DNA from 3 places in the Lysinibacillus sp. GW821-FHT14F06 genome. Region 2 is predicted to be linked to each of the others. Evidence: riboswitches for the same ligand, from Rfam matches in the RefSeq annotation. Region 2 holds a riboswitch; each other region holds the start of a gene.
The links. Region 2 has a riboswitch for S-adenosylmethionine ahead of AC1RNS_RS18050 (cyclase family protein). Riboswitches for the same ligand answer to the same signal wherever they lie in the genome.
Positions count from the first base shown of each region.

Region 1 (10,379 bases), on a different contig from region 2:
AAGGAATGTATGAGTCAGGCTTTATTAGTGAACACGATTTAAAAATTGCTAAAAAGTTAGCTTATGTTATTGCGGGCGGTAAGGTTCCATACGGCACATTAGTCGATGAGCAGTATCTCTTAAACTTAGAGCGTGAGGCATTCCTTAGCCTTGTTGCTGATCCACTTTCACAGCAAAGAATGCAGCACATGCTGTTAAAAGGGAAACCACTTCGTAACTAATGGACGAAATAGACAAATCTTGCACATGAAACAAAGGGGGATTAATACGATGCGTGAAGCCGTTATTGTAGCAGGAGCACGAACTCCAATTGGAAAAGCAAAAAAAGGTTCTTTAGCAACAGTGAGACCAGATGATTTTGGTGCTGTAGTTGTCAAAGAAACATTAAAAAGAGCTGGCTATGAAGGACCGATTGATGATTTGATTTTAGGCTGTGCAATGCCAGAAGCTGAGCAGGGGATGAATGTTGCGCGCAGTATTGGCGCACTTGCAGGATTACCAGATACAACACCAGCACTTACAATAAATAGATTCTGTTCATCAGGTTTACAAGCAATTGCTTATGCAGCAGAACGAATTATGCTGGGTCATTCTAAGGCGATACTTGCTGGTGGCGTCGAGTCTATGAGTATGGTGCCAATGGTGGGGAATACGCCACGCTTAAATCCGACTTTAGCTGAAACGGCTCCTCGATATTATATGGGAATGGGGCATACAGCAGAAGAAGTAGCACGTCAATACAATGTTAGTCGAGAAGATCAAGATGCCTTTGCTGTTCGTTCACATGCGCTTGCTGAGAAGGCGATTAAAGAAGGTAAATTCAATGATGAGATTGTTCCAATAGAGGTGGAGCAACATTTCGTGGATGCTAACAATAAACCACAAGTGAAGAAATTCACATTTAGTATGGATGAAGGTGTACGTTCAGGTACATCTTCAGAAGGTTTAGCAAAGCTACGTCCAGCTTTCCATGTAAAAGGTAGTGTGACAGCTGGTAATGCCTCTCAAACATCTGATGGAGCAGCAGCTGTACTGGTGATGGATCGGGAGGAGGCTGACAAGCAAGGACTAACGCCAATGGCAAAATTCCTAGGCTTTGCTGTTGGGGGCGTACCTCCTGAAGTAATGGGTATTGGGCCGATCGTGGCAGTGCCCAAAGCGTTAGAAATTGCAGGATTATCAATAGATGATATTGATCTATGGGAAATCAATGAAGCTTTTGCGTCACAATCATTACAGGTTGTACGTCATTTAGGCATTGATCAAGATAAAGTAAATGTGAATGGCGGAGCAATCGCATTAGGTCATCCACTAGGCGCAACAGGGGCTATTTTAACATTAAAGCTTATTCATGAATTGAAGCGTCAAGGTAAGAAATATGGAGTTGTCACAATGTGTATTGGTGGCGGCATGGGTGCTGCGGGCGTATTTGAAATTCTGTAGTAATTGCTAGATAAGCTTGAGGTGTACTGTTTACGGTTGCCTCCGAACATGTATATTTCAAGCTTTTCTATATAGGAACATTAGGGGATTAAACAATCGAAAATGGATATATTGGGAGGAATTAATCATGACAGAAAAAACAACGGATTTCATTAAAGGCGGCGGGTTTCTTGTTGAGGATGTGGAATTAGATCGTGTGTTTACACCTGAAGATTTCACAGATGAGCATAAAATGATTGCAAAAACGACAGAAGAATATGTAACAAATGAAGTACTACCAGTCGTTGAAAACTTAGAGCATCATGAATTTGAGCATTCAGTTCGCCTTCTGAAAAGTGCTGGGGAGCTAGGTTTACTAGGTGCAGATGTACCTGAAGAATATGAGGGCTTAGGATTAGACAAAGTATCTTCTGCCTTAATCGCAGAAAAAATGTCAGTTGCGGGTGGTTTCTCAATTACGCATGGTGCACATGTGGGTATTGGTTCATTACCAATTGTATTGTTTGGTAATGAAGAGCAAAAGCAAAAATACTTACCAAAGCTAGCTTCAGGTGAATTAATTGCTGCCTACGCATTAACAGAGCCAGGTTCTGGTTCTGACGCATTAGGGGCAAAAACGACTGCAAAACTAAATGATGCAGGCACTCATTATATTCTAAATGGTGAAAAGCAATGGATTACAAATGCAGGCTTTGCAGACGTATTTGTTGTGTACGCTAAAATCGATGGCGATAAATTCTCTGCATTTATCGTAGAACGTGCATTTAACGGCGTTTCAGTGGGGCCTGAAGAGAAGAAAATGGGGATTAAATCTTCATCCACTCGTACGTTAGTGTTAGAAGATGCAGAAGTACCAGCAGAAAATCTATTAGGTGAAGTCGGCCGCGGACACGTGATTGCCTTTAATATTTTAAATATTGGTCGTTATAAACTAGGTGTTGGTACAATTGGCGGATCTAAACGCGCATTAGAGCTGGCAATTCAATATACAAACCAACGTCAGCAATTTAAAACAAAGCTATCTGATTTCAATCTTACAAAAGAGAAATTATCAACAATGGCTTCTCAATTGTATGCTTCTGAATCATTAAATTATCGGACTGTTGGTCTATTTGAGGATCGTTTAAGTCAATTAAGCCCTGAAGAGCAAAAGCAAGGAAAAGTAATTGCAGGTGCTATCGCTGAATATGCAATTGAATGCTCCATTGCGAAAGTATTTGGATCAGAAACATTAGACTATATTGCTGATGAAGCAGTACAACTTCATGGCGGTTATGGCTTTATGGCTGAATATGAAGTAGAACGAATTTACCGTGATTCTCGTATTAATCGAATTTTTGAAGGTACAAACGAAATTAACCGCATGATCGTACCAGGTACATTTATGAAGAAGGCATTAAAGGGTGAGCTTCCACTATTACAAGTGGCTCAAAACCTACAGCAGGAGCTGCTTATGCTAATGCCTGAAGATATTGGTACAGAGCCACTAGCACAAGAAAAATATCTAGTGAAAAATGCAAAGAAAATCGCAGTATTAGCTGCAGGCTTAGCAGCACAACGCTTTGGTCCAAAGCTTGATCAAGAGCAAGAGGTTTTGGTGAATATTGCGAATATCGCTAACCAATTATTTGCGATGGAGTCAGCTGTCTTACGTACTGAGAAAGCAATTGCGCGTGATGGTGCTGAAAAAGCACAGCAAAAATTACTGTATACACAAATCTTCTGTCAGGAAGCATTTGCAGAAATTGAAAAAGAGGCAAAAGATACAATTCTTGCTTCAGCGGACGGAGATGCAGCGCGCATGACATTATCTGCACTACGTAAGCTAACACGCAACAATCCTTACAACTTAATCGCGAAGAAACGTGAAGCATCAGTTAAGTTGATTGACGCAGAGAAATATGTAGTGTAATCAATAAAACAGCCTAGCTATCTGTAATCGGATAGCTGGGCTGTTTGTGGTTGAGACGGATAGAATTCAGAGAGTAACGGATAGCAAAAGTGACGGATAGAATTAAGAAAGAGATGGATAGACTGTAGTGGAGGCTGGATTTTAGGGAGAGAACAGCTAAAACTGTTTCATTTTGGTTTGTAAGGTTATGATGGTATACTACAGAAAATGAGGAAGACGCAGAAAATTCAGTGTCCTAAAAAGAAAGTAGAGGAGCCTTTCAATGACGATTCAATTTATCCAATATCCAAAATGTACAACTTGTAAGAAAGCGCAAAAATGGCTTAACGACAATGATATAGCGTATGAAGAGGTACACATTGTAGAACAACCACCTACGAAGGACGAATTAACAAAATTATGGCAAGAAAGCGGAATACCACTGAAAAAGTTCTTTAATACGTCTGGCATGAAGTATCGAGAGCTTGGTTTGAAGGACAAACTTGTTGATATGACTGAGGAGGAACAGCTCGAGCTACTTGCTTCTGATGGTATGTTAATCAAACGTCCAATCGTTACTGATGGAAAAAAAGTAACTTTAGGGTTTAAAGAATCTGATTTTGAGCAAGCTTGGAAATAGCCGTAATTATCCTTGTTTTTATAGGGGAAGTATGGCAAACTGAAAGTGAATATATTACATATTTATGGAGGGGTTTTTTGCATGAGCACACCTAAAGACTTACGATACTCTGAAGAACATGAATGGGTAAAAGTAGAAGATGGAAAAGTACGTATCGGTATTACACACTTCGCACAATCTGAATTAGGAGATATCGTTTTCGTTGAGCTTCCACAAGTTGGCGATGAAATCAAAACAGACGATCCATTTGGTAGCGTAGAATCAGTGAAAACTGTTTCTGAATTATATGCACCAATCTCAGGTAAAGTAGTTGAAGTAAATGCAGATTTAGAAGATAGCCCAGAATTCGTTAATGAATCACCATATGAAAAAGCTTGGATGATCGTTGTTGAGCCTGCTGATGCAGCAGAAGTTGAAAAGCTTATGACAGCAGAGCAATACGAAGAAATGATCGCTGAATAAGACAAGCCATAATAGAAAAACGTCGGGCATTCACCGACGTTTTTTATTATCTTCAAGGCTGGTAAGATAGTCGCTTTTTAATGGGTGTCTAACATTACCATCATTAGTACTTAATTGATATAATGATTATAAGGAAAAGGGATATGTCTAATGGGGGTGGCGTGATGTTCGAGGGAAAATGCTTAATTGTTGAAGGCCGTTCGGATAAGCTTCAAATTGAACCTATTTTAAGTGAAGATGTCACAATACTTTGTACGAATGGTACAATTGGTGTGCATCAATTAGAAGTTCTGCTTGATCCATATGAAGGCTGTGAGCTTTATACATTTTTTGATGCAGATCCATCAGGTGATAAGCTGCGGGCATTAATGGACAGACATTATCCAGAGGCAGAGCATTTACGTACAATGCCAACGTATAAAGAAGTCGAGACAACTCCGAGAAAGGTATTAGCAATGATATTGCTACGAGCACATTTCTCAATCCATAATCAATTTATTTTGTAAGGTTGCGTGAAAAAATGGAAGAATGGTCAAAAGAGCAGTGGGTCGCGGCTGTCCAGTCGGGTGAAAGAGCTGCCTTTTATTTATATACACCTATGTGTGGTACATGTGCAGTTGCATCGAAAATGATGATGATTATTGAGCAATTACTGCCAAGGCTTCAAATCGGCAAAGCGAATTTAAATTTTGTCGAGGAGATTGCTTTAGATTACGAAATCGAGAGTGTACCATGTCTACTCGTCTGTGATGGCGGAAAAGTGACAGAAAAAATCTATGCATTTCAATCCGTACCATTTTTATACGAATTGTTAAAAAAATCAATTGACTGAAGTTTGCTAGCATGGTAAAGTAACAAATATATTACTAAAACATTAAATATATCGAGCTCTTATGAAGAGTGGCGGAGGGAAGTGCCCTATGAAGCCCGGCAACCATCACAAAGTGAAAAGGTGCCAAATCACCCAAAGATTTATCTTTGAAAGATGAGAGAACGGTTGAGCGTATAAATACGTGACCCCTTCTACTTGTCTGTGAGTGAAGGGGTTTTCTATATGAGAAAAGGAGTATTCGCTATGATCCAGCTTCAAAATATTACGAAGAAATACAAAACCGCAAATGGCGAATTAACAGCAGTCAAAGACGTAAACCTTGCCATTAATAAAGGTGAAATATTTGGCATTATCGGCTATAGTGGCGCTGGTAAAAGTACAATGATTCGTTTATTGAACGGTTTAGAAAAGCCTACATCTGGTAGGGTGACGGTTAACAATCAAGAGTTTTCATCTATAAAGGGGCAAAAGCTAAGAGATGCTAGACAAAAGGTAAGTATGATTTTCCAGCATTTTAATCTACTATGGTCTAGAACGGTCGCTGAAAATATCGCTTTTCCACTAGAAATCGCAGGTGTTTCAAAGGCACAGCGTGATGCACGTGTGAAAGAATTGATTACCCTTGTTGGTTTAGATGGTCGTGATCAGGCGTATCCATCACAGCTATCAGGCGGCCAAAAGCAACGTGTCGGCATTGCTCGAGCACTTGCCAATAATCCAGAGGTTTTATTATGTGATGAGGCAACCTCAGCACTCGATCCAGAGACTACGGATGCAATTTTGGATTTACTTGTTGATATTAACGAGCGTATAGGATTAACAATTGTATTAATCACACATGAAATGCACGTTATTCGTAAAATCTGTCATCGTGTAGCAGTAATGGAGGCTGGCGAAATAGTAGAACGTGGTGAGGTATTACAAGTATTCCAAGCACCACAAGCTGCTATTACGAAAAAATTTGTGTCTCAAATTACAGATACAAAGGAAACACAGGAGACGGTTGCTCAAATAAAAGCAAATTATCCAACTGGACAACTTGTTAAGCTAATTTTTGTCGGCGAAAAAACAGAACAGCCCGTTATTTCACACCTCGTCAAGCACTTTGATGTAGAGGTCAGTATTGTACATGGTAATATCTCTCAAACGAAAAACGGTGCTTACGGTACACTTATTGTGCAAATTGATGGTACTGAGGCAAATGTTGCCGATGCACTAGGTTACTTAAATACAGTCGAAGTACAAACGGAGGTGATTGAAAATGCTAACTAATCTCTTTCCGAATGTCGACTGGGAGCGAATGTGGGCTGCTACCTATGAAACGCTATATATGACAGCTATTTCAACCGTAGTTACATTCATTCTTGGATTAGTAATTGGAATCGTATTATTTTTAACAAGTCCACATCAACTTTGGGCTAATAAGATTGTTAATTTCTTAACAGGATCACTCGTAAATATTTTCCGTTCGATTCCATTTATCGTGTTAATTATTTTATTAATTCCTTTTACGAAATTCATGCTCGGCACAATCCGTGGAGCCAATGCTGCGTTACCAGCATTAATTATTGGTGCTGCACCATTCTATGCACGTATGGTATTAATTGCATTACGTGAAATTGATAAAGGGGTAATCGAGGCGGCTCGTTCCATGGGTGCCAAAACATCTACTATTATATGGAAAGTGTTAATTCCAGAATCATTACCTGCGCTTATTTCAGGTATTACTGTAACGGCTGTAGCGCTTGTTGGGTATACAGCAATGGCTGGAATTATTGGTGCAGGCGGGTTAGGAAACTTAGCCTTCTTGGACGGCTTCCAGCGTAATCGCTCAGATGTGACATTAATGGCAACTATTCTAATCTTAGTAGTTGTATTTATTATTCAATGGATCGGCGATATGATTACAGCTAAAACAGATAAACGTTAAAGGTTATTTCGGTTTCCTACCGTTAACATATTTTTGAACAACATAAAAGGGAGTGTAATAAAATGAAAAAGTTATTAGCAGGATTATTCTTATCAGTATTAGTACTAGCTTTAGCTGCTTGCGGTGCTGGTAAAAAAGATGATGCGAGCTCAGGTGCATCAACAGAAGATAAAACAGATAGTAAAGAAAATGTGACATTAACTGTAGGTGCTTCTAATACACCACACGCAGTAATTTTAGAAAAAGCAAAACCGATTTTAGCTAAAGAAGGTATTGATCTTAAAATTGAAACGTATACAGATTATGTATTACCAAACCAAGATTTAGACTCTAAAACACTTGATGCTAACTATTTCCAACATATTCCTTATTTAGAGCTTCAAATTAAAGATAATGGTTATGATTTCGTCAATGCAGGCGGTGTTCACATCGAACCAATCGGCATCTACTCTAAAAAATATAAATCACTTGATGAGCTACCAGAGGGCGCAACAATTTTACTTTCTAGCTCAGTTGCAGACCACGGTCGTATGCTTTCATTATTAGAAGCAAAAGGCTTAATTAAACTAAAAGATGGTATTGATAAAACAGCAGCAGAAATTAAAGATATCGCTGAAAACCCTAAAAACTTTAAATTCGATGCTAATACAGCACCTGAAATGCTTGTGCAAATGTACGAAAATAATGAAGGTGACGCAGTACTAATTAATTCTAACTTTGCTATCGATAATGGCTTAAATCCAGTGAATGATTCAATTGCTCTTGAAGATAAAGAGTCTCCATATGTGAATATTATTGCTGTTCGTGCGGGCGATGAAACAAAGAAAGAGATTAAAAAATTATTAGAAGTGCTAACATCAAAAGAAATCCAAGACTTCATCCTTGAAGAATGGAAAGGTTCAGTTGTACCAGTTCAATAATCATTATTTTATAAAAGGGTATGTGAGTGTTTAAGCTTACATACCTTTTTTGTTGTTGGGATTTTAGTAGTATAAAAGTCAATTTTTTGTAAAGTAAATCAAAAAAATATTATATTTTGACAGAAGAGAAATGATATTTCCAATATTTTTGTATAGAAATTGAGTAGTATAATTTATTACTATAGTTCTGTTGTTTATATATGAAATAAGTGATAGAAAATAGTAAAGAGATTGAAATACCTCTTACATCAATATTGGAGTGAAACCAATGAGTAAAATAATGAGTACAGAAGATGTCATGCAGGAGCATGAAGTTAAACGATATTTTGAAATTTGGCGTGAAAGTGTTATACGATCACGACTTACATTTACGGCAGTTTTTTTAAAATTAGCGCATCCCTTACAGCTGCCTACCACTCATAATAAAATAACTACCTTTTTACAATTAAAAATCCGCAAAACAGATTTACTTTTTCAATTAGCTGATGGAGAGCATTGGGGGATATTCTTTTTACAGAGTAGTGATGTAGAGGCAAAAGCCTTTCTGAATCGGATTTTTGCTATTTTAAAAGAAGAGAAGGAATTTAATCATATAACATTAAAAGCATCTATAACGGAAATTAGAAATAATAATGTAGACTTTGAAACCTTGATAGCTAAAAATAAGCAAAAATTAGCAGATAATGAACAATCAACATGGTCCATAGTACAAGTCGAGGATTATCGTGAGCAACCAAATGAGCAGGTGAAGGTTAGTATCCTTGAACAAAATCCTATTTTTAGAAAAGTACTTGAGTCCACTCTTAACCAATTAGATATACCTCATTTTACATTAGCAGTAACTGCCTATGAAGATGGCTATAGCTTTTTACAGTCTGATACCTATAAAACTGGACATATGCATTTAATTGTAATGAATGATATTTTACCTCGTAAAAATGGTTTAGAAATTCTTCACATTTTACGAAATATGCCTAATGAAAAAAAATTTATAATATATATGATGTCAGAGCGAAATTCCGAGATAGCCGCACTAAATGCCTATGAGGGTGGCGTCGATGAATACATTGTCAAACCATTTAATTTGCGTTTACTAGAGGCTAAAATTAAACGAACTTTTGCGAGGTTTTGGCTATGATAGTGCTGTCTATTTCTTTTCTTCTAACGATAATAGCCATATTATTACTTGTACTTTTATTCTTTATGATGTATTTAATTTTCCAGCGTCAACGAGAGAGTCTGTTTAAAAAAAGACGGGACAACTATTTACAAAACTATTCACAGTTATGGTATAACTATTTGTTTAATGATGAGCCCTTCTCAATGGTGCTTGTCCCTCGTGGAAAGGCCCAGGTCGAAGCAATTGAAAAGATTTTTTCCTCATATTTAAAAAATTTAATGAATGAAAACGTGGAGAAGGTTATTAAAGAATTTTCTAATCTTTATTTAAAAAAGTTTTATGAGCAGGATTTGTCAAGTAAGCACTGGAGTATTAGAATGAATGCTTTATATCGAATTGCTGATTTACAGATCAATGAATTGCTAGATACATGTCAGCAATTTGAGAAATCCAAAATTTCAGAGGAGGAATATTTTCAGCTGTTAAAAATATATTCACTCTTTCAACCAGATTTGTTTATGGAAAAAATTAAAGGTCAAAATGCCATGTATTCTGAAAGTGAATATAGAAGATTGTTTGTATTGCTAGAGGATGATGTATTTATTCGTTTTTTTGATGAGTTTGATAACTTGCCTCTCAGTATTCGATTTGCAGTCATTGATACAGCAGCGGTAAAAAGAAACATGCAGTATATTGATAAACTAAAGCATTTATTAACCTCTGATATCGCTGAAATAAAAATACGTGCACTAAAAGGTCTATTTGAAATAGGGATAATTGATGAAATTGACTCCTATATCCCTTTTGTGACATCCGATATGTGGGAAGCTAGATTAATGGTTGCGAAAATTTTTAAACATGCGCCTCTTACTTATACTTATGCTTATTTAGAGCAGCTTCTTCAGGATGAAAATTGGTGGGTTCGCTCACAGGCAGCGAAGACAATTGCAGAGGATCGACAAGGAATCGAAAAATTACAAGAATTCATTGAATCCTCAAACGACCCATATGCAATCGAAAGAGCGCAAGAAATAGCTGCAAGAAAGCAGGGAGACAAATGAAGTTTTTAGATTTTTGTATGTGGTTCTTTGGCGGTGTTATTTTGTTTTACATGCTGTTTGTTATTACTTCTTACTGTACA
Region 1 covers NZ_JBXAPF010000016.1:20,496-30,874, forward strand. The annotation lists gene AC1RNS_RS14870 (3-hydroxyacyl-CoA dehydrogenase/enoyl-CoA hydratase family protein) at 1-221, shown strand, start outside; gene AC1RNS_RS14875 (acetyl-CoA C-acetyltransferase) at 271-1,443, shown strand; gene AC1RNS_RS14880 (acyl-CoA dehydrogenase FadE) at 1,571-3,355, shown strand; gene AC1RNS_RS14885 (arsenate reductase family protein) at 3,618-3,974, shown strand; gene gcvH (glycine cleavage system protein GcvH) at 4,056-4,436, shown strand; gene AC1RNS_RS14895 (hypothetical protein) at 4,601-4,942, shown strand; gene AC1RNS_RS14900 (thioredoxin family protein) at 4,957-5,268, shown strand; SAM riboswitch class I at 5,325-5,428, shown strand; gene AC1RNS_RS14905 (methionine ABC transporter ATP-binding protein) at 5,512-6,540, shown strand; gene AC1RNS_RS14910 (methionine ABC transporter permease) at 6,530-7,198, shown strand; gene AC1RNS_RS14915 (MetQ/NlpA family ABC transporter substrate-binding protein) at 7,261-8,118, shown strand; gene AC1RNS_RS14920 (response regulator) at 8,387-9,256, shown strand; gene AC1RNS_RS14925 (HEAT repeat domain-containing protein) at 9,253-10,299, shown strand; gene AC1RNS_RS14930 (glycosyltransferase family 2 protein) at 10,296-10,379, shown strand, end outside.
Region 1: it holds a riboswitch for S-adenosylmethionine, as region 2 does, so the genes downstream of both, AC1RNS_RS14905 (methionine ABC transporter ATP-binding protein) here and AC1RNS_RS18050 (cyclase family protein) in region 2, are expected to answer to the same signal.

Region 2 (10,379 bases):
GGGCGTACCTTATATGTGGTAAAGTGCTTTTTGCAAAACTTACAATCCACACTACTTTCATAGTAGTAAATGTTAAATGCCATAAGAATCAACTCCTTTACTCTTAATTAATTGTTGTTTCTTTTGTTCTATTTATACGATGAGTATTATCGTTCAATGTATTTAATTGATTATCTTCCATTTTAACAATTCTGTGTTCTTTGGTATACTCCTTTAGGATTATTAAAATAAAAATATTATTACTTTTTTTGTTTGTGACCGTTTCTATATGTATTTGCAATAGTGTTTATCGGTATAGTGAACAGAAGTTATATGATTTATTTAAATTTGTCAAATTACGTACAAATGTTTATGCTAATTGCGAATCATTTTAAGAACTTAAATAACATTAGTGGGTATTTATAACTATTTAAGGTGAGGGGTGTATGATGGATTGTAAAATTGTTTTTTTTGACGTAGATGGAACACTTATTAACTATGAAGATGGTTGTATTGAAGAAAGCACTAGGAGGGCAATACATCAGCTAAAACAGAGGGGAATTAGCATTGTTGCTGCTACAGGAAGACCATTATCAATGTGTCAAAATTTAAGAAGCATAGGAATAGAGACATTTATAACCGCTAACGGAGCGTATGTTAAGCATCAAAATCAGGTAATACATAAAATATCAATTGACAAAAATATTGTCCAAGCAGTTCAAGTTTTTGCTGAAGAGAATAAACAGAGTCTTTCATTTTTTACAGAACATTTATTTATGAATAACGTACACAAGCCAAGGACACTAAAAGCTCTGCAAGAAACACTATCTTTATCTAAATTTCCTGAATTTCATGAGAATATTGTAGAGCAGGAAATTTATCTAATGTGTTTATATGCTAATAAAGATATTGAGCAAATATATACAGCACAATTTCCTCATTTAAAATTTAAAAGATGGCATCCGTATATTACAAATGTATTGCAATATGATGTTTCCAAATCGATTGCCGTACAGGCTGTACTTGATTATTTTAATTTTAGCCCTGAGGAAGCACTTGCGTTTGGCGATGGCGATAATGATATAGATATGCTAGAACAGGTTGGTCTTGGGGTTGCAATGGGGAATGGAAGTGAGGCTTTGAAAAGTAGTGCTGATTATATAACGAAAAAATCCATTGAAGGCGGCATATATCATGCTTTACAGGAGCTAAAAATAATTTAAGTAAGTCATTTTTGAAAGCTAATATTTTTAGTAAATTTAGAGGGGTGTCAAAGGAAAAAATGATTGAGGCTACAGTGCTCATAAAGTTAACTACATTGAGTATGATAAAGCTAACGATAAAAAATGATTATAATGCTATAGGTGGGATGAATTTATGGCGCATCATGTGCAATCTCTTATTGAACATTACGGGTATTTTGGCATTATTCTTATCCTAGTTGGAGGGATTGTTGGGTTGCCTATTCCTGATGAAATATTTTTAACATATGTAGGATATAGCGTATATCGAGAAACACTAGCACATGTTCCAGCATTACTTAGCGCAACCATAGGCGCAATTGGTGGCATTACCTTAAGTTATTATATAGGGTATCGATTCGGGCTACCTTTATTGCATAAATATGGACCAAAGATTCATATTACTAAACAAAAAATTGATTTTACTAAAAAATTGTTTACGAAAATAGGGCCTGTCTTATTACTGATAGGTTATTTTATTCCAGGTGTACGCCATCTTACCGCATATATTGCAGCAATTAATAACTATCCATATAGAAAATTTGCCATTTTTGCTTATGCAGGAGCGTTTATTTGGACATTTACTTTTATTACATTAGGAAAAGTACTGGGTGAGAAATGGCGCTATGTAGGATTTTATTTATCTCACTACAGTATTTATCTTATCGCAGTATTCATCATAATAATGTTGGTCATTTATTATTTTTTCAAAAAAAGAAATAAATAAGGGTCTGATTCTTCTAAATGAATGAGACCCTTATTTATTTTTAAGGTAAGATGGCAAATGAACGAACAGGGAATCCAGATGCTTTTTCTGGTTTCGGTACTATATTGAAAATGACAGCCCCTTTTGGTGGTAGCTGATCTAAATTTGTTAATAGCTCAATTTGATAAGTATCTTGCTCAAGTACAAAATATTCACCGTCTAACTTACCATTCTTGCGAAAATCTGCTGCTGAGTCAGTGTCGAAAGTCTCGTGACCAATAGCACTAACCTTTCGTTCTTTGAATAAAAATTGTAATGCCTCTAATCCCCAGCCTGGTATATGATTATGACCCTCAGCATCCTTATTATTGAATGCATCCTTATTTGGCCAGCGCTTACTCCAATCAGTACGTAGAGCAACAAATGTACCTGCTTCAATTTCCCCATGCTCAGCCTCAAAGTCAAGAATATCCTGAACAGTTAATGTAAAATCATTATTTTGTTCGGCTTCCTTCGATTTATCAATCACGATTAATGGTAGTACTAATTCTTTTAAATCCAATTCTTCTAAAAAACGAGTGTCCCTTACAAAGTGGATAGGTGGATCGATATGTGTTCCATATTGTCCTGGAAAAGAGAATTGCTGCGCAAAAAAGCCATCATCATGAGAAAATAATGTTTCAAACTTTGCGTCCTCAAACATAAAGAAGTGTGGTGAATTTGGTCCAAATGTATGTGTTAAATCCACCCATTTTTTTGATTTCAATAGCTGCACTGCATGTAAAAGTTCATTCGTCATCGTATTTACCTGCTTTCTATTAATAGTATGAGTTATTCCCTGCTTGTCCTTCTTGTTAAGATCACAACCATAAAAAAGAGCCCTCCTTGGAGAAGAGGACTCTTGTGCAAAGCAACTGATGTTAGTCTTCTCATCTTCAAGGCAATATTTTGCCAATTGGAGTTAGCACCATACCTATAGGCTGGTTGCTGAGACTTCATAGGGCCAATCCCTCCGTCTCTCTTGATAAGAAATGCAATATAAAAATTTTCGGAAATAACGATTACAAATACATTAGCATATTTATTTATAGTTTACAAGTTTGATAGGGATACATGGTTAAGATTTAATACTACTATATTATCTCTGTTACAGCCGTAAATATTTTTTGAACACCTTGTGCAATCAAGAATAGATTTGTATTTCTTGCATCGATTTTGAGTATATTTTCCTTGTGAAAATTAGTTAAGTAATTTTCGTCAATAGCTTTAATATGCACATCTTTAATGCGTAAATGTTGAATTAAAGTATCTATATTTATTCTGGGTGGTAAAACAATGTGGAGCTTAGTATCGAGCGAGTGTGGTCGTGTATAGTCAATAATTGAAGAGTTGGCTAGATATTGTACCTCCTCATGTAAAATAGTTGATTTCTCTGCATACTTTTTGGCCAGCATCCTACTATGGGAATGAAACATTCCACTTTTTAAATAAAGGTCCAATGCTCCCTGTGTTATAAGGCTAGTATCATAATCAACCACTCTTTTTAAAGCTAGGAAATGTTTAGAAATTAGACTAGGAAGTACGGTAGCCCCAACGCGCAATCCAGGGAAGATAATCTTTGAAAAGCTTTTTAGATAAATAACACGATTACATATATCATAGGCAAACATAGGATCTGCTTTGGTATTTAAATCAAAATCAGCTACATAATCATCCTCAACAATATAGACATTATATTTATTTGCTAGAGCTAATATATTTAATTTGTCTTTTTTACTAAAAGAAGTTCCTAAAGGATTATGGAACCGTGGCATAGTATAGAAAAATTTTACACGATGTTCAGAAAAAATTTTTTCTAATTGCTGTAGATTTATCCCGTTTGCATCACGCTTAATGCCAATATATTTAATACCAGTTGTTTCCAGTAAACGATTAAACAGGTGGTAGGTAGGTTGCTCGACTACAATAGTATCCCCTTCGTTTGGGAAAGGCATTACTGTCAATATGTATAGAGCCTGCTGAGTGCCAGTTGTAATCACAATATCTTCTTTTTTAGTAAACACCTGATATTGCTCTAGTAATTTTTTTATCTCTAAGATTAAGGAGTCTAATCCATGAAAAGTCATTCCGTAAGAGAAAAGGCCATCATGATGAACTTCAATGGCCTGGTTCAAACAATGTTGAAATTCCGTATAAGGAAACATTGTTTTTTCGGGTATTGCCGTAGCAAAATCAATTAAATCTGTATTCACAGCACTTTCGTAATTTGCTGTAGACAGTACATAGAAACCACTCTTTGGGATGGAAAAAATTCTATGCTGATATTTTAATTCATTTAATGCTTTTAACACGGTTTCTGAACTGCAGAAATATCGGTTTTTTAGTTCGCGGATAGAAGGTAGTTTTGCTCCTTGTGTTAAAATACCTTGCTCAATTTCGTTAAGTATATCTGTAATAATTTGTTGATATTTCAACATTTACATACCCCTTTACCGGTACAGATTCATTTTATAGTTATTGTATAGAGTAAGTAACAACCATACAATGATATTGTTGAAAGCAACATGAAAAGGATGGGCAAAATATGAGAATTTTGGTAACGGGTGCAACTGGTGTAATTGGAAAAAAACTTATTAAAGCTTTAGTTGAAGATGGCTATAAAGTTGGAGGAATGACAACCAGTACTGCAAAAGTAGATATATTACAGACGTTAGGTGCCACAGCTTATGTTGGAAATATACTTGAAAGGGAGGATGTTGAGACAATCCTACAAGATTTTCAACCAGATATGATTATCCATCAGGTTACGGCACTTCAGCATGGAAGTGTTGAGGATAATGCAAAAGTAAGAACAATTGGAACTCGATATTTAGTAGATGCTGCTAAAAAAAATAATGTGAAAAGAATAATTGCTCAAAGTATTGCTTGGGCATATGAACCAGGTGACATGATTGCATTTGAAGAGACACCTTTGGATACTAATGCAGCAGGTAAACGAAAAACAACGGTAGACGGAATAGTGGCTTTAGAGAATGCTATCCAGGAAATTCAAAACTCAGTGATTTTAAGGTATGGAGCTCTTTATGGACCAGGTACATGGTATGCTTCTCAAGGCTTAATTGCACAACAATATCTTAACAATGAAATAACTGTAAATGATGGAATCACCTCTTTTATCCATATTGAAGATGCAGTAGCAGCAACCATAAAGGCTATTGCATGGGAAAAAGGAGTATACAATATAGTAGATGATAAACCTGCTAAAAATAGTATATGGGGTAGATTTTATGCGGAACAGCTAAGAGCATTGCCTCCCAAATATCTTAGTGGAAAAATACCATGGGAAAGAGGAGCATCCAATGAAAAAGCCAAAAAGCGTGGATTTCATTTAAAATTTCCATCATGGAGACAGGGTTTCATTAGTGAAAAATGAGTGCTTACAAGAACAACTTCAGCGAATAGAATAAAAAGCAATTTCAAATAGTGCACAACTTATTTATATAGGATAACCTTCTAAAAATCCTTGTCCTCTCTAATATAGATATCCAGTAGCCATAGCTGAGATGACATGACATCAAGGAATAGAACAAACATTAATGAATTCTGGGCTACAATATTACATCCCTAAGCATGTAAGTAGATTATATTTAAATTAGGAGGACAATATAGACACATACAGCTATTCATAACTGGCTGAAAAATTAACAATTCTTTTTAATCTTTTCTATTTACTCTATTGATATAGACCTCTATACATTAAGGTAAAATTAAATAAGCTTACTCAGGTCAGATTTGGTTAGCGAAATTCAAACAATGTCTGTAGTGGTACCAGAAAAATCTAGTGATACAGTTAGGCGTTTGTTAGAAAAAGAACCATGCTCATTAGATGTTTTAGGTGCAAGATAAATATAGTAAGAGGGTTCTTATGAAAAGAGCCCACTTGTAGAAAAGTGTCACCAGCTTAAAACTAACGTAAGCTTACAACATTCACTATCTGTAAACACTATCCGAATATTATCTGGTGTATAGTTTGTTTCAAATTTCGTGGTAATACCAGTCGATGTGATTAACCTTTCCACTTCCGATTTATTTGATTTCTGTGCGGCATCCATAAGATTATGTGCAAATTGTTCTGATTCATCAATTTTATCTGTAAGTAGCTGAACTTGCTGCATAATTCCCTTTACTCGCTTGGCGGAAATCTTTAACTTATTTGTATTGACAGCGGGAAAGGGATTGGTATTTGTCGGGTTCGTTGGCATAGCTAAATATCTAGATGTTTGGTGATGAGCAGGATGATTTACTATTGTCAATGTTGGATAATAGGTAGGATAGACAAAATACGGATAAGGGTTGTAATACAACTTAATTCCTCCTATCCACTAGCTGATACCATATCTTATGTGTAGCAAAGACTTTAGGTGTTCACTGCTACTAAATATCAAGGAATGTCATATCTAGGGCATTATCAAATGGAGCAGAACAAGACATTGGGTGAGCGAAGAGGTAACTAAGTCAACTGAAAATAATGGAACTCGATCAAAGAGAAGTCCAAGCTGATCAAAAGTGAAGAAACCTGATCGGAAAAGGGTCCAAGCCGATCAAAAGCGGAGGAGACCTGATCGGAAAAGGGTCCTAGCTGATCAAAAGCGGAGGAGACCTGATCAAAAAAGAGTCCAAGCTGATCAAAAGCGGAGGAGACCTGATCAAAAAAGAGTCCAAGCCGATCAAAAGCGGAGGAGACCTGATCAAAAAAGAGTCCAAGCCGATCAAAAGCGGAGGAGACCTGATCAAAAAAGAATCCAAGCCGATCAAAAGCGGAGGAAACCTGATCAAAGAGGAGTCCAAGCCGATCAAAAACGGAGGAGACCTGATCAAAGAGAAGTCCAAGCCGATCAAAAATGGAGGAGACCTGATCAAAAAGGAGTCCAAGCCGATCAGAAAGGAATGAAACCTGATCAAAGTGGAACCCCCTAGCTGATCAAAAAAGAAGGCTTCGCACGATAAGCCTTCCTTTCACAAATTTTTATCCGAGAACACGTAAAACATCATCTATTTTTTTGTTATGGGAGAGAATGCCGTAGTTCATCCATGTTAAGAAATCAACTTCATAGACACAGTTGTTTTTTACTGCTGAGAGATTGTTCCAGGTAGTGGATTTTAACAATACTCGTTCCTCTCCTTCAAAAATTGAATGTTGCTTGTCGAAGGTAATGAATAAATGATCGGCATCTAAGTGAATAAGCTGATCAAATGTTAGATGTTTTTTTCGTGTATGAGGTGGAATATTCCATACAGACTGATGGGGTGTTAAGCCGAGATCACGATATAGAATGGGTCCCGTATAGCCGCATTCGGGTCCTGCATAAAGGCTAATGCCGATTGCAGAGATACGAAGAAAGGCTACGCTATGTCCATATACTGATTTTTGAAGCATTTTTTTTGCCATCTGCACTTTTTCCTCATACTGCTTAATGACATCTTTCATAATAGCCGTTCTACCTGTTAAATCAGCTATTTGGAACAATGTAGTACGCCAATCCTCACCTGGGTGAGATAGTTGATAAGTGGGGGCCAATTGATTTAATTGATGACAAGCTTCCCAGCGCTCTATCCCCTCATCTAGCATAATTAAAGTTGGTTTATAATAAAAAAGCTGATCCATCTGTCCGTTTTCAATATCAATATCAGGTATTTCTTGTAGCCCTAGATAATCCTGCTTGCCCCATTTTGAATGGCTAAATTGGGCAATAGGTGTAATCCCTAATGCCACTAAAAAGTCCTCTAAAAACGGTGCGAATATACGAGGGTTATTATTTTGGCTACGACGATATTGTCCAGGAGAGATGCCAACACGCTCTTTAAAGCGGCGGTTAAAATAATACTCATTGTTGAATCCAACCGTTTGGCTGATCTCAAAAATACGGTCATTCGTTGTTACTAGTAATTGCTTGGCTTTCTCAATACGTACATTGTTTAAAAAGTTTAGTGGGATTTGACCAGTAATATCCTTAAATATACGAGAATAATTCCAGCGTGGGACAGCCGCTAATTCTGCCAAACGCTCCACAGTCCAATCACATTCATAATGCTTTTGTAAATGTTTAATGGATTGCTCAACAGACTGACGGTCATTTTTCTGCTGTTGATTAGGTACATTTTGATACAAAATGAATAGCATAAATTCTTGGAAGCGTATATGCTGCTCAAATAATGATAGCTCATCCATTGCTAGACGGTATCGATAAATGTTTTCTAACAGATTATTACACTGAGAAAAAGGATGGCAGTGCAGTTCTTGAAAGCGTGTAAAAATAGGAAAGCAACCCGTCTGACTTTCTTGCAATTGGATGATTTTAAATGTTAATTGATAAAAGCACAGATTCTCAGTGTTATTGTGAACATCTATTTTTTGATTAGGAGGAATGAGCACACACTTTTCTTCAGTAAGATGGATGGTTTCCTGATTACAACTCAGCTTTCCAGAGCCGCTAATAACCACAACAAGCATATAATGATTACTATGATGTAATTGCCACATTGCTGGTGGAATAGAATATGAAATTTCTTGTAATTGAAATATTTGCGATAAACTGCTCATATCTTTCTACCTTTCCTTAAGAATGTTTTTAAACAACGCAAAGAAAGCCCTAAAAGAGCTTTCTTTAAAATTATTTTACGAACCATTTTTCAAGATCATCGTATTTTAACAGGTTGGCAGTAATAGCTCCAGATTGCCAATATGTTCGGTCAGCAATATACACGTTGCCATTTTTTACTGCAGGGACTGTTTTCCAGAGCGTACTATCTAACCATTTAATTGCATCCTGGTTTTCTTCAGATTCCCATGTTCCATTAGAAGGGAAAAGAATAATATGATCAGCATCTAATTTTGGTATAGCTTCTTCTGAAAGTACCTCATGAAATTCCGTCATATCACGAGCTAGTGGGTGAGGAGTAAGTCCTGCCTCAGTGTATATATAGCCAGAGTATCGATTTTTAACGCCAAATAATGCTAGTGTTTTATCGGCTATATTTAAACGGACAACAGCAACTGTTTCATCCCCAACTGACTTATCCAACTCTGCCTTTAAAGTTGTAATACGTTGCTGATAATTATTAACAATCTCATCTGCCTTATCAGGAATGTTCAAGACATCAGCAATAGCTTTAACAATTGCTTGTGGATCTGCAAGGATTTCCTCTTTTAAGCGATAGGTAGGCGCAATTTTAGAATACTCCTCGTATTTTGCTTTATCAGCCGCGCCGTCTACTATGATTAAATCTGGCTTGGCTTGCAATAAAGCCTCCATGCTTCCTGTAATATCAAATTCTGGTGCATCCAGTTTTAGATAATCCTGTTTCCCCCAAGCTGGGTGATACCATTGGACAACGGGCTTTACCTCTAAGGCTGTTAGATAATCCTCCAAGTAAATGGCAGCTACTCGCTGGGGCTTTGCAGGAATCTCTACCTCCCCAAATTCATCTTCTACAGTCCGTGTTTCCACTGTTGATTGATCCTCTTTAGCAACATCAGCTTTCTCCTTTGGCTCCTCCTTCGAATTACAAGCTCCTAATACAAACGTCAGCATAATTAAACCAAATAATGCTAACGAAAAGTGTCGAACCTTATGCATTGCTATTCACTCCTATAATTTTAATAAAGGTGTAGATTTAATCGTAATTTATAATGATAATCATTCTCGATTAATTCTACTAAATTATAGGACACATCTTTTCAACAAACAATACATATTCTCTACTTCTTTCTTATACAAAATGAAGTACAGGGATTATTGCTTTTTGTTATCTAAAAGTAGCCATAAAAGTGTAACAACCGCTGCAAGCATAACCATTAGGAATCCATACAAGGGCGTATGCGCTAACGATTGATGTCGAATAATAAAGCCTCCAATATATGAGCCTAAAAATATACCGATATTAAAAGCAGAAATATTCAATGCTGAGGCCATTGAAATAGCTGATGGCACATATTTTTCAGAAAGCAGAACCGCATAAAGCTGTAATCCTGGGACATTCATGAACATAAATAGTCCCATTGTCAGTACCATGATTAATCCCATAATTGGTGATTCAAGAGTAAAACCAATGCCAAGTAAAGCTAAGGCAAGTCCCACAAAAATAATAAAGATGGAACGAAGCGGATTTTGATTAGCGAAATGGCCGCCTAGTGTATTACCAATAGCTACAGCGATACCATAGATAACTAGAATAATAACGACTGCATGTGGCGAGTAACCCATATATTGCTCTAAAATAGGAGAAACATATGTGTAAACAACAAAGGCACCACCATATCCAATTGCTGTAATGAAAAGGATTAATAACATGCGAATATTGCCTAATACTTTGCCGATATCACGTAAAGAGATTGGATTCCCATTTGATAATTGGCTAGGTACTAACAATGCATTACTAATTAAACCGATAAT
Region 2 covers NZ_JBXAPF010000022.1:42,242-52,620, forward strand. The annotation lists gene AC1RNS_RS18035 (DUF2225 domain-containing protein) at 1-83, opposite strand, end outside; gene AC1RNS_RS18040 (Cof-type HAD-IIB family hydrolase) at 429-1,202, shown strand; gene AC1RNS_RS18045 (DedA family protein) at 1,357-1,947, shown strand; gene AC1RNS_RS18050 (cyclase family protein) at 1,988-2,725, opposite strand; SAM riboswitch class I at 2,853-2,957, opposite strand; gene AC1RNS_RS18055 (aminotransferase-like domain-containing protein) at 3,060-4,403, opposite strand; gene AC1RNS_RS18060 (NAD-dependent epimerase/dehydratase family protein) at 4,511-5,359, shown strand; gene AC1RNS_RS18065 (YuzC family spore coat inner layer protein) at 5,880-6,290, opposite strand; gene AC1RNS_RS18070 (helix-turn-helix domain-containing protein) at 6,953-8,527, opposite strand; gene AC1RNS_RS18075 (ABC transporter substrate-binding protein) at 8,598-9,563, opposite strand; gene AC1RNS_RS18080 (MFS transporter) at 9,720-10,379, opposite strand, start outside.

Region 3 (10,379 bases), on a different contig from region 2:
TGTTGCATTATTTTGATCTTTAGTTTTATCCTGAGACTTTTGGATATTTGAGCTATTATTATTGTTTGTGAAGCCTTTTTTCCCTGACTTATAGGATTTAGCTTCGGCAGTTGGTGTATCAGAAATAAACATTGTTGCCCCAACAGTGGCAAACATCAGTGTCGCTACAAAAATAGCGGCAAGAATTTTTTTCATTACTTATATTCCTCCAATATAATTTTTAATTTTGTCATAAACTAATTCATACTAGTAATTTTACATGAACGCTCTCAAAAAATAAAATAATCGCTGTCATGAATTTAGGAATAACCACAAATTTGAACAAGAAGTGTCAGTTGAAAGGGTGTAAAGACTATAGAAAGGAGTGAGACGATGATGCAAACAATGGTGCTACTAATGGCAATTTTCCTACTATTATATACGACGGAAAAAAGACGCTTTTCCAATGCAGTAGTACTGGGGTTATTAGGTTTATATATTTTAAGAACAATCATTATTCAATATCCTCTATTGCTACCAGACAATCAGGGAATTGTCTCGGAGATGGGGATCATCATTTTACTGGGTAGTTTTCCAAGTATTATGTTTATTTTATCAATTGCGATGTTTTTTAATAGCAAGGTTTTGCTTGAAAAAGAAGGACGTAAAGTACGTAATTTATTAGTAGCAGTTTTTGGATTGAGTTTTTTTATCATGATGATATGGTATGTATTTGTGATTTTTATGAATACCGAAAATGAGATTTGGCATATACTTTTTTTCTATGCGTTTTTGATTTTTGGTTATACAATGTTTTTATACACAAGTGTAATGGCATATGCAACGATTTATCATTTTACACCTATTCGCTATGAACCAAACTATATTATTGCACTAGGATCAGGACTAATTGGTGATAAAGTACCGCCGCTTTTAGCTAGTCGTTTAGACGAGGCAGTAAGGCAATATAAAAAATATGGTGAGCAACCTTACATTATCGTCTCGGGCGGCCAGGGAACAGATGAAAAAGTATCAGAAGCCTATGCCATGAAAAACTATATTGTTGAAATACATCAAATACCTGCTCAAAAGATAATGATGGAAGATCAATCAATAAATACCGAACAAAATATGGCATTTTCAAAGGCGATTATGGATAGACATACACAAGGTAAAAATTATCGATCTTTATTTGTAACGAATAATTTCCATGTATTCCGTGCCAGTATATATGCCCGAAAGTCAAAGCTTGATGCACAAGGAGTTGGTTCAAAGACTGCCTTTTATTATGTTCCAAATGCTTTTACTCGAGAGTTTATCGGTTTATTAGAGATGTATAAATGGGCTCATATATCTGTTTTTTTATTTATCACATTACTCATAGGATTAATACTAAGAGCGTATGTGTAATCAATTTTAAACTGTCTTCCATATAATATTGGCAAGGCGGTTTTTTTATAATGCAAGGGGGGAAACGAATGTATGGACAATTTTTAGCTGAACGAAATAAAGAGCGAATTGAATCCTTATTGCTGCTCACGCAAACTCAAGGTACATGGTTTGCACAAAATATCAAATTGCTAACATTTGAAGAAGTGCCATTAACAGCATTGCATAAAATGGTGTATCAAGTTGTGCATGGGCTTCTAAAAAAAAATCAACAACGCCATTTACAAATTGTTCATCCAGAGCAGACACAATCAATACAGGAAAATGTCTTAACGCTTTTAGCTGAGTATGATGATTTACTGCGTGAAGCGATTCCACTCCCTATATATATTTTAATTTGGCAAATTTCCTCACTCGAGAAATTAGCCAATTGTATTGAGGTTGTAGACGATGTAATCGATGTATTGGAATGGTATTTTATCAATCAAGATGAGCAGTTTGAAGCATTTGATGAAGAAGATTTAGATCATGAGGTCATTATTGATTTATATAAAGAAGCAATAGAAGAACAAGATGTAGAAGCACAATTCCAGCTTGGGGAATACTATAGTGCTAGCGATAGTTCCTGTTTTCAGCCTGAAAAATCTTTAAAGTGGTTAGAATTAGCCGCATCGCAGGATCATGCTGATGCGCAATATGCACTTGGTAATTTTTATTTTGAAGGCATAGGTGTACAGGAAAATTATTGTAGAGCTTTTTCGTTGTATGAGGCAGCAGCAAACCAAGGTCATCCTGATGCAGCGAATAACTTGGCAGATATGTATTTTAACGGTGAAGGTGTATCAGAAAATATGATACTTGCGAAGAAATGGTTTGACTTCGCTGCCAAGCAAGGTGTTGCAGAAGCAATGTTTACTCTTGGAATTATTTACGAGCAAGGTTTAGGCGTCGATATTGATGAGGAGCACGCATACTTCTATTATAAAAAATCTGCCGAAGCAGGCTATGTTGAAGCTCAATATAGACTTGGAGGAATCTGTTTTGAAGGGCGACTAGGTCAACTGCGAGATGTAAATCGTGGATTATATTGGTATGAAAGAGCTGCAGAGCAATATCATGTTGATGCATTTTATGATTTAGGATTTATTTGGAGTCAAGGTTTAACCGGTATACGTAATATCGAGAAAGGAATTCATTGGTTTAAACAAGCTGCTCTTCAAGGAGATTCAGAGGCAAAATTACAGCTTGGGCATCTTTATAATAATGGAGAGGGTATACCTAGAAATATGAAAGAAGCAATTAAATGGTACGGACTGGCTGCAGAGGCAGGAATAGAAGAGGCGGCTGTTTTGCTGAATGAATTAAAAGGAATGTAAATTTTTCGTAAAAATTTTATAGTCATTTAGTTTCGATTATAACTTCCGTTTTTATGAGTATAAAGAATGGTGTTAGTTGTTTTATTTAGGTATATAATAATACATGAAACTAACGGTAAAAATATTAATATAGTGAAGGGATAATAAAGACAAAGGGAAAATAAACAAAAAATAAGCAAAAGAAACATTAGTTGATGCAATTTAGCTGCCAAAAGATATTGTGGTAGCTTTTTTACTGCATTTAGTCAATAGTTCGGCTATAGGGACTTTTTATACAATTAATGGTAAAAAATGTATACCTTGAAATTGACAGCTATTTATAAAATGTATAAGGTATATGAGTGATTTTGAAAAGAGCAGATCATGCTACGGCAAAATGCTTTTTAGCAACTAAAGAGAAATTAATCTAAGGTACTTATAAACCTATTTTCTTACATTTTGTAATATATATTTTTGTAAACGGAATTGGAATTTCTCAGCTTTGCAAAAGTACACGTGAAAGAGGGAAAATGTGTGATTTTTCAAAAACAGAGAAAGACAGCAATGATAGACCTTCAGCAATATGTTGTAAAAATGGATGTTTCTAATTGCGAGTCAATGGTCAAGCAAATAGAGATGCTAAATTTAACAAAACAGGATTTACAATATTTAAAAGCCTTTCAGCCATTTGTTGTAGACAATATTAATAACATAGTAGATAGATTTTATAGAATGATAGGAACGGAGCATGGTTTAGTAAGTATTATTAATAATCACAGTTCTGTAGAAAAATTAAAAGTCACGCTGGGGCGCCATATAATTGAAATGTTTAATGGCATAATTGATGATGAATTTTATCAGAGACGTACTAATATTGCCAAAGTACATGTTCATATTGGTTTAAGAACACAATGGTATATTTGCGCTTTCCAAGATTTGTCATTATCATTCGTTGGCTTAGTGGAAGAGTACATTCATCATCCTAAAGATCAATTTAATACAATACGGGCCATCTCTAAAATTTCAAACTTTGAGCAGCAATTAGTATTAGAAGCCTTTGAAAATACTGTTGAGCAGCACAAAGAGAATATGGAACGGAAAAAGGAAGCAGTGGAGAAGGAAATCGTAGCGTCTACAGAAAGTCTTGCTTCAATATCCCATGAAACAAATATCTCATTTCATCGAATAAGCAAGCAATCCGATGAAATTAAACAGTTTGCCAAAAACTCACTTTTAGTGTCGGCGATGGCTGAGAAGCAGGCATTAGAGGGGCGAGAACGAATAAAGAGTCAATCACAAAATATGTGTAATATTATTGAGTTGCTGAAGGATATAACTGAGAATATTGAACAGTTGACTGGTATGTCAAAAGAAATGGAATCAATTATGAGTGTTGTTACCACTATTGCCAACCAGACCAATTTGTTAGCTTTAAACGCAGCTATAGAAGCAGCCCGTGCTGGAGAAGCGGGTAAAGGCTTTAATATAGTTGCAGATGAGGTTCGAAAACTATCAATTCAAACAAAAGATTCTGTAACATCAGTAGCCATGTTGTTACAAAAAACAAATGAACGGACAGATAAGTTAACACACTCTCTTAATAATATTCAAGAAGAGGTCATATCTGGCAAGGAAAATATGGTTCAAACAGAAGGGCAATTTACGAAGATATTAGAATCAATGACAGAAGCAAAAGAACAGAATGATAGTATGGAAAAAGAAGTATTAACAATAGCAGAGATTCTTAATGAGCTGGGAGTTGCCTTTGAAGAAGTAACAAATTCAGCCGAGAAATTAGCAAATGTTGCCCAACACTTAAATTAATTCACGGCAAGGATATTTTTATTGGGGCAAACGAAAATCTACAGCCTGTAAACACTATAACAAGCATCAATATGTGTAATTTAATGGTTCGTGAGGTAATATATAGGTTGTGTAATGTAACAAGCAGATGTCCGAGATTGTAAGTTAAAAGTATTTTTTCGTTTCATCATGGAAAGATACATACTTTAGTCATAGAAATGGAGCTATCCTAACCACTGGATAGCTCCATTTTTGCTAAATTTGTAAAGGGTTTAGCGTAATTTTCAATAAAAAGAGTTTATACTAAAGGAAGACAACAAAAATTAGGGGCGGTTAATATGGAAACAGTGGTTGTATTAGGCGGCGGTATTACGGGTTTATGTACGATGCATTATTTGCAGCGTCAAGTGAAGGAGAAAAATTTAGATGTAAAGCTTGTGCTTGTTGAAAAAAATACATATCTAGGGGGTAAGTTACACTCTGATTACGAACAGGGATTCATTATGGAAACAGGGGCAGATTCGATTGTAGCTCGTCATAAAGGTGTTATGGAGCTTGTTGAAGAGCTTAATTTTGAGAAGGATTTGGTATATAACGAAACTGGGATTTCCTATATATACACAAATAATGAGCTCCATGCCATTCCGGCAGATTCGACGTTCGGTATTCCAATGAGCTTACACTCTCTGGAAGAAAGTACACTTGTATCCGAAGAAGGTAAAAAAGTAGCGTTAAGGGATTTGACAATGCCAAATGTGGGCTTTACAAAGGACAGCTCTATTGGAGAATTTTTAACGTATTATTTAGGAGAGGAGCTTGTCCAAAACCAAATAGCGCCAGTACTTGCAGGAGTGTATTCAGGAGATTTACATCAACTATCGATTGCTTCCACTTTACCTTATTTAATTGATTATAAAAATGAGTATGGAAGTATCATTAAAGGTTTTGATGCAAATCGAGAACAATTTGTAAAAGCTGCTAATAAAAAGTTTATTTCGTTTAAAAATGGTTTATCGTCTTTAATTGATCGTCTTGAAGAAATGTTAACTGATGTAGAAATTTTAAAGGGAATTACCACTACTAGTGTCAACAAGCAGGAAAATCACTACCGAGTTACTTTGGCAAATGATACGATCATTGATGCAGATCATGTTGTTTTAGCATTACCTAATGAAGCTGTACAGAGCCTATTAACGGATGAAACATTGAACCGTTATTTTGAACAGTTCAATACTGCCTCAGCCATTACAATTTATTTAGGATTTGATATACCTGATAATAGATTGCCAGCTGATGGAACAGGCTTTATTGTGTCACATAATTCGGATGTAATCTGTAATGCAGCGACATGGACAAGCCGCAAGTGGAAGCATACTTCAGCAAATGAGCAATTACTCGTTCGAATCTTCTATAAAAGCATTAACCCTGTGTATGAGAAATTACTTACGATGACAGATGAAGAATTAACAGTTGTTGCCCTAGAGGATGTAAGAAAAAGCTTGGGGATTGAAGAAAAACCAAATGTCGTAAATGTGAGTAGATGGATTGATCAAATGCCAAAGTATGATTTAGCGCATCGTGAGGCATTACAGGGTTTATTACAAGAGCTCGAAACAAATTATCCGAATTTATCCATTGCGGGCTGCTCTTATTTTGGTGTAGGTATAGGTGCTTGTATTCAAAACGGTAAAAAAATTGGGGAGAATATTGCTGAAAAACTCTCTTAATTGCAGAATATAAGACAAAAAATTATATTTTTCGTTTGAAATATCCTTTGTTACGTGAAATAGTCTTGACTCAAACGTTTGTTAACGATATGATTCTTTTAATTATTTAAAAAATTCATACTAAATTCTTATCAAGAGAAGCTGAGGGACTGGCCCTATGATGCTTCAGCAACCAACTTTTGTCAGGTGCTAAATCCAGAAGACCCTATGGTCAAAGATGAGAAGGAACAACAATTACGAAACGTAAAAGCCTTCTTTGTGTTAAAGAAGGCTTTTTTATTATAGAAAAATAGGAAGAGGGGCTAGTTTTATGGGATTGCTTGAAAAGTTAAAAACGCATGTTCTGACAGCAGATGGTGCAATTGGTACGGTATTATACGGTTATGGCTTGGAGTACTGTCATGAGGAAATGAATGTTCAAAGACCAGAATTAATTGAAAAGATTCATAGAGAGTACATCGCGGCTGGAGCCGATATTATTCAAACAAATACTTATGGAGCGAATGCCATAAAATTAGCACGCTATGGATTAGAATCGCGTGTTCAACAGTTTAATGAAGCTGCTATTACGATTGCAAAGCGAGCTGCTGCAGATGGTGGCCAATTTGTTTTAGGAACTATTGGAGGAATTCGAGGCATCCGAAAAAGCGATGCAACGTTAGAAGAAATTTTATCGACCGTGGAAGAGCAAGCAACTGTCTTACTTGCTGGGAATCCAGATGGACTTTTACTCGAAACCTATTATGATTTTGAAGAATTAACAGCAACATTAAAGATGCTTCGAGCAAAAACCAAGTTGCCAATAATTGCGCAAGTTTCAATGCATGAACCGGGAGTATTGCAAAATGGAAAGAGTTTAAATTACGCTCTACATGAGCTTGAGGCACTTGGCGCTGATATCGTAGGTGTTAACTGTCGTTTAGGTCCATTCCATACGATTCAAGCATTTGAAGGTGTAGAACTTCCTGAAAAGGCATTTATGTCAGCATATCCAAATGCATCTCTTCTAGACTTAGAAGATGGTCGGGTTGTTTATGAGTCTGAGACAGACTATTTTGGTCGAGCAGCCGTAGCACTTCGAGATCAAGGTGTACGTTTAATAGGAGGGTGCTGTGGTACGACGCCAAAGCATATTGCTGCAGCGAAAAAATACTTAGAGGAATTATCTCCGGTAGAAGAAAAATTAGCGAAGCCTGAAAAAGTAGAGATTGTACGTGAGGCAGAACCATCAAGATTTGAGCCTCTGCATTTAAAAGTAAAACGTCAACGCTCGGTTATTGTTGAGTTGGATACACCGAGACATTTAGAAATCGATGGCTTTATTAAAGGTGCTAAAAAATTATATGAAGCAGGCGCAGATGTGGTTATGATGGCAGATAATTCGCTCGCGTCTCCAAGAATAAGTAATGTGGCAATGGGCGCATTGTTGAAAGAAACACATGGGGTACGTCCGTTAACACATATTACATGCCGAGATCGTAATTTAATTGGCCTGCAATCCCATTTAATGGGCTTAAATGCACTAGGGATTCATGATATATTAGCGGTGACTGGAGATCCAACAAAGGTTGGCGATTTCCCAGGGGCAACAAGTGTTTATGACGTATCATCAATGGAGCTGATCCAATTAATCAAACAGTTAAATGAAGGTGTATCATTTTCAGGGAAGCCGCTGCGTCAAAAGGCGAATTTCTCTGTAGCCGCTGCGTTCAATCCGAATGTACGTGTATTAGACCGAGCTGTATCTCGATTAGAAAAGAAAATTGAGCATGGAGCAGATTATTTTATTTCACAACCTGTCTATACAAAGGAAAAAATTATAGAAATTTATGAGGCAACAAAGCATTTAGAAGCACCAATCTATATAGGGATTATGCCAGTAACGAGCTATAAAAGTGCGGAGTTCTTACATCATGAAGTACCAGGCATTAAATTATCTGAAGAAGCCTTAGCACGTATGAAGGCTTGTGGCGAGGATAAGGAGCGCGCAACGCTTGAGGGAATTGCAATTGCTAAGGAATTAGTAGAGGTAGCTGCACAATATTTCAATGGTATTTATCTTATTACACCATTCCTACGCTATGATATGACACTAGAACTAATGAAATTTATTGAGCAATTGGATGAACAAAAAAAAGGGGTAAGTATAAATGGCTAAGCATTTGATTGAAGAGCAACTAGAGAAACGAATTTTAATTCTTGATGGCGCAATGGGGACAATGCTACAGAATGAAAACTTATCAGCTGAGGATTTCGGTGGCGAGGAATATGATGGCTGTAATGAAAATCTTGTACTAACTAGACCGGATGTGCTTGAAAAGGTTCATAGAAAATATTTAGAGGCTGGGGCAGATATTATTTGTACAAATACATTTGGAGGCACTCCTCTTGTATTAAATGAATATGATCTGGGGGCGAAGGCAGAGGAAATCAATAAGCGTGCTGTAGAAATAGCACGTAAGGCAGTGGATGATTTTTCTACCTCTGATTGGCCGCGTTTTGTAGCAGGAGCGATGGGGCCTACTACAAAAACCTTATCAGTGACAGGTGGAATTACCTTTGATGAACTAGAAGAAAACTTCTATGTACAGGCAAAGGCATTAATTGAAGCTGGAGCAGATGTATTATTGCTAGAAACCAGCCAGGATATGCTCAATGTTAAGGCAGGTACTTTAGGAGTATCTCGCGCATTTGAAGTGACTGGCAAAGAGCTGCCTGTGATGATATCAGGAACAATTGAACCGATGGGAACGACACTTGCAGGACAATCCATTGATGCATTCTACATTTCTATCGAGCATATTAAACCACTATCTGTAGGTTTGAACTGTGCGACAGGTCCAGAATTTATGACGGATCATATTCGTTCATTAGCAGAGCTTTCAACGGGGTATATAAGCTGTTACCCAAATGCAGGCTTACCGGACGAGGAGGGCTGCTACCATGAATCACCAGAGTCACTGTCACAAAAGCTAAAAGGCTTTGCTGAAAAGGGATGGTTGAACATTGTAGGAGGCTGCTGTGGAACAACACCAGCACATATTGCTGCCATTCGTGAGGTACTAAAAGAGGAAACACCACGCCAATTACCAGAGACAACACATGGTCATGTAGTGTCAGGTATCGAGCCATTAGTGTATGACGATTCTATGCGTCCATTATTTATTGGAGAACGTACAAATGTAATTGGTTCTCGTAAGTTTAAAAATCTAATTATTGATGGGAAATTTGAGGAAGCCGCAGAAATTGCTCGTGCACAAGTCAAGAATGGTGCCCATGTTATTGATATTTGTTTAGCGAATCCTGATCGCGATGAACTAGCCGATATTCGAGGCTTTATGCAGGAGGTTGTGAAAAAAGTAAAGGTACCTCTTGTTATTGACTCAACTGATGAAAAAGTTATCGAAGAAGCACTTAAATTTTCGCAAGGGAAAGCTATTATCAACTCTATCAATTTAGAGGATGGGGAAGAGCGCTTTGATGCTGTGTTACCTCTTGTGAAAAAATATGGTGCCTCCTTGGTTGTTGGAACGATAGATGAGCAAGGCATGGCGGTTGATCGACAGCGCAAGCTAGAAATTGCTGAACGTTCCTATAACTTGTTAACAGAAAAATGGGGACTTGCACCAGAAGATATAATCTTTGACCCATTAATGTTCCCAGTAGGTACAGGAGATGAGCAATATATTGGCTCTGCTCTAGAAACAATCGAGGGAATTCGACTCATCAAAGAAAAAATGCCACGTACATTAACGGTTCTTGGTGTCAGCAATATCTCATTTGGATTACCGCCTGTTGGTCGTGAGGTATTAAATGCAGTTTATCTCTATCATTGTACACAGGCAGGCTTAGATTATGCCATTGTGAATACTGAAAAACTAGAGCGCTACGCTTCCATTCCAGAAGAGGAAATTAAGCTTGCAAATGATTTATTGTTTAATACGAATGATGAGACACTAGCCGTATTCACTGATTTTTATCGTGATAAAAAGAAAGAAAAAACAGAGGCTGATATTCCTAAAACAGTCGAAGGTCGCTTAGCTTACTATATTTTAGAGGGGACAAAAGAAGGTCTGATTGAGGATCTGGAGGCTGCTCGTGAAATATTTGAAGCACCTCTTGATAT
Region 3 covers NZ_JBXAPF010000055.1:4,970-15,348, forward strand. The annotation lists gene AC1RNS_RS25715 (hypothetical protein) at 1-195, opposite strand, end outside; gene AC1RNS_RS25720 (YdcF family protein) at 373-1,389, shown strand; gene AC1RNS_RS25725 (SEL1-like repeat protein) at 1,458-2,744, shown strand; partial or broken gene AC1RNS_RS25730 (protoglobin domain-containing protein) at 3,342-3,779, shown strand; partial or broken gene AC1RNS_RS25735 (methyl-accepting chemotaxis protein) at 4,062-4,547, shown strand; gene AC1RNS_RS25740 (protoporphyrinogen oxidase) at 4,865-6,253, shown strand; SAM riboswitch class I at 6,379-6,477, shown strand; gene AC1RNS_RS25745 (bifunctional homocysteine S-methyltransferase/methylenetetrahydrofolate reductase) at 6,564-8,411, shown strand; gene metH (methionine synthase) at 8,404-10,379, shown strand, end outside.
Region 3: it holds a riboswitch for S-adenosylmethionine, as region 2 does, so the genes downstream of both, AC1RNS_RS25745 (bifunctional homocysteine S-methyltransferase/methylenetetrahydrofolate reductase) here and AC1RNS_RS18050 (cyclase family protein) in region 2, are expected to answer to the same signal.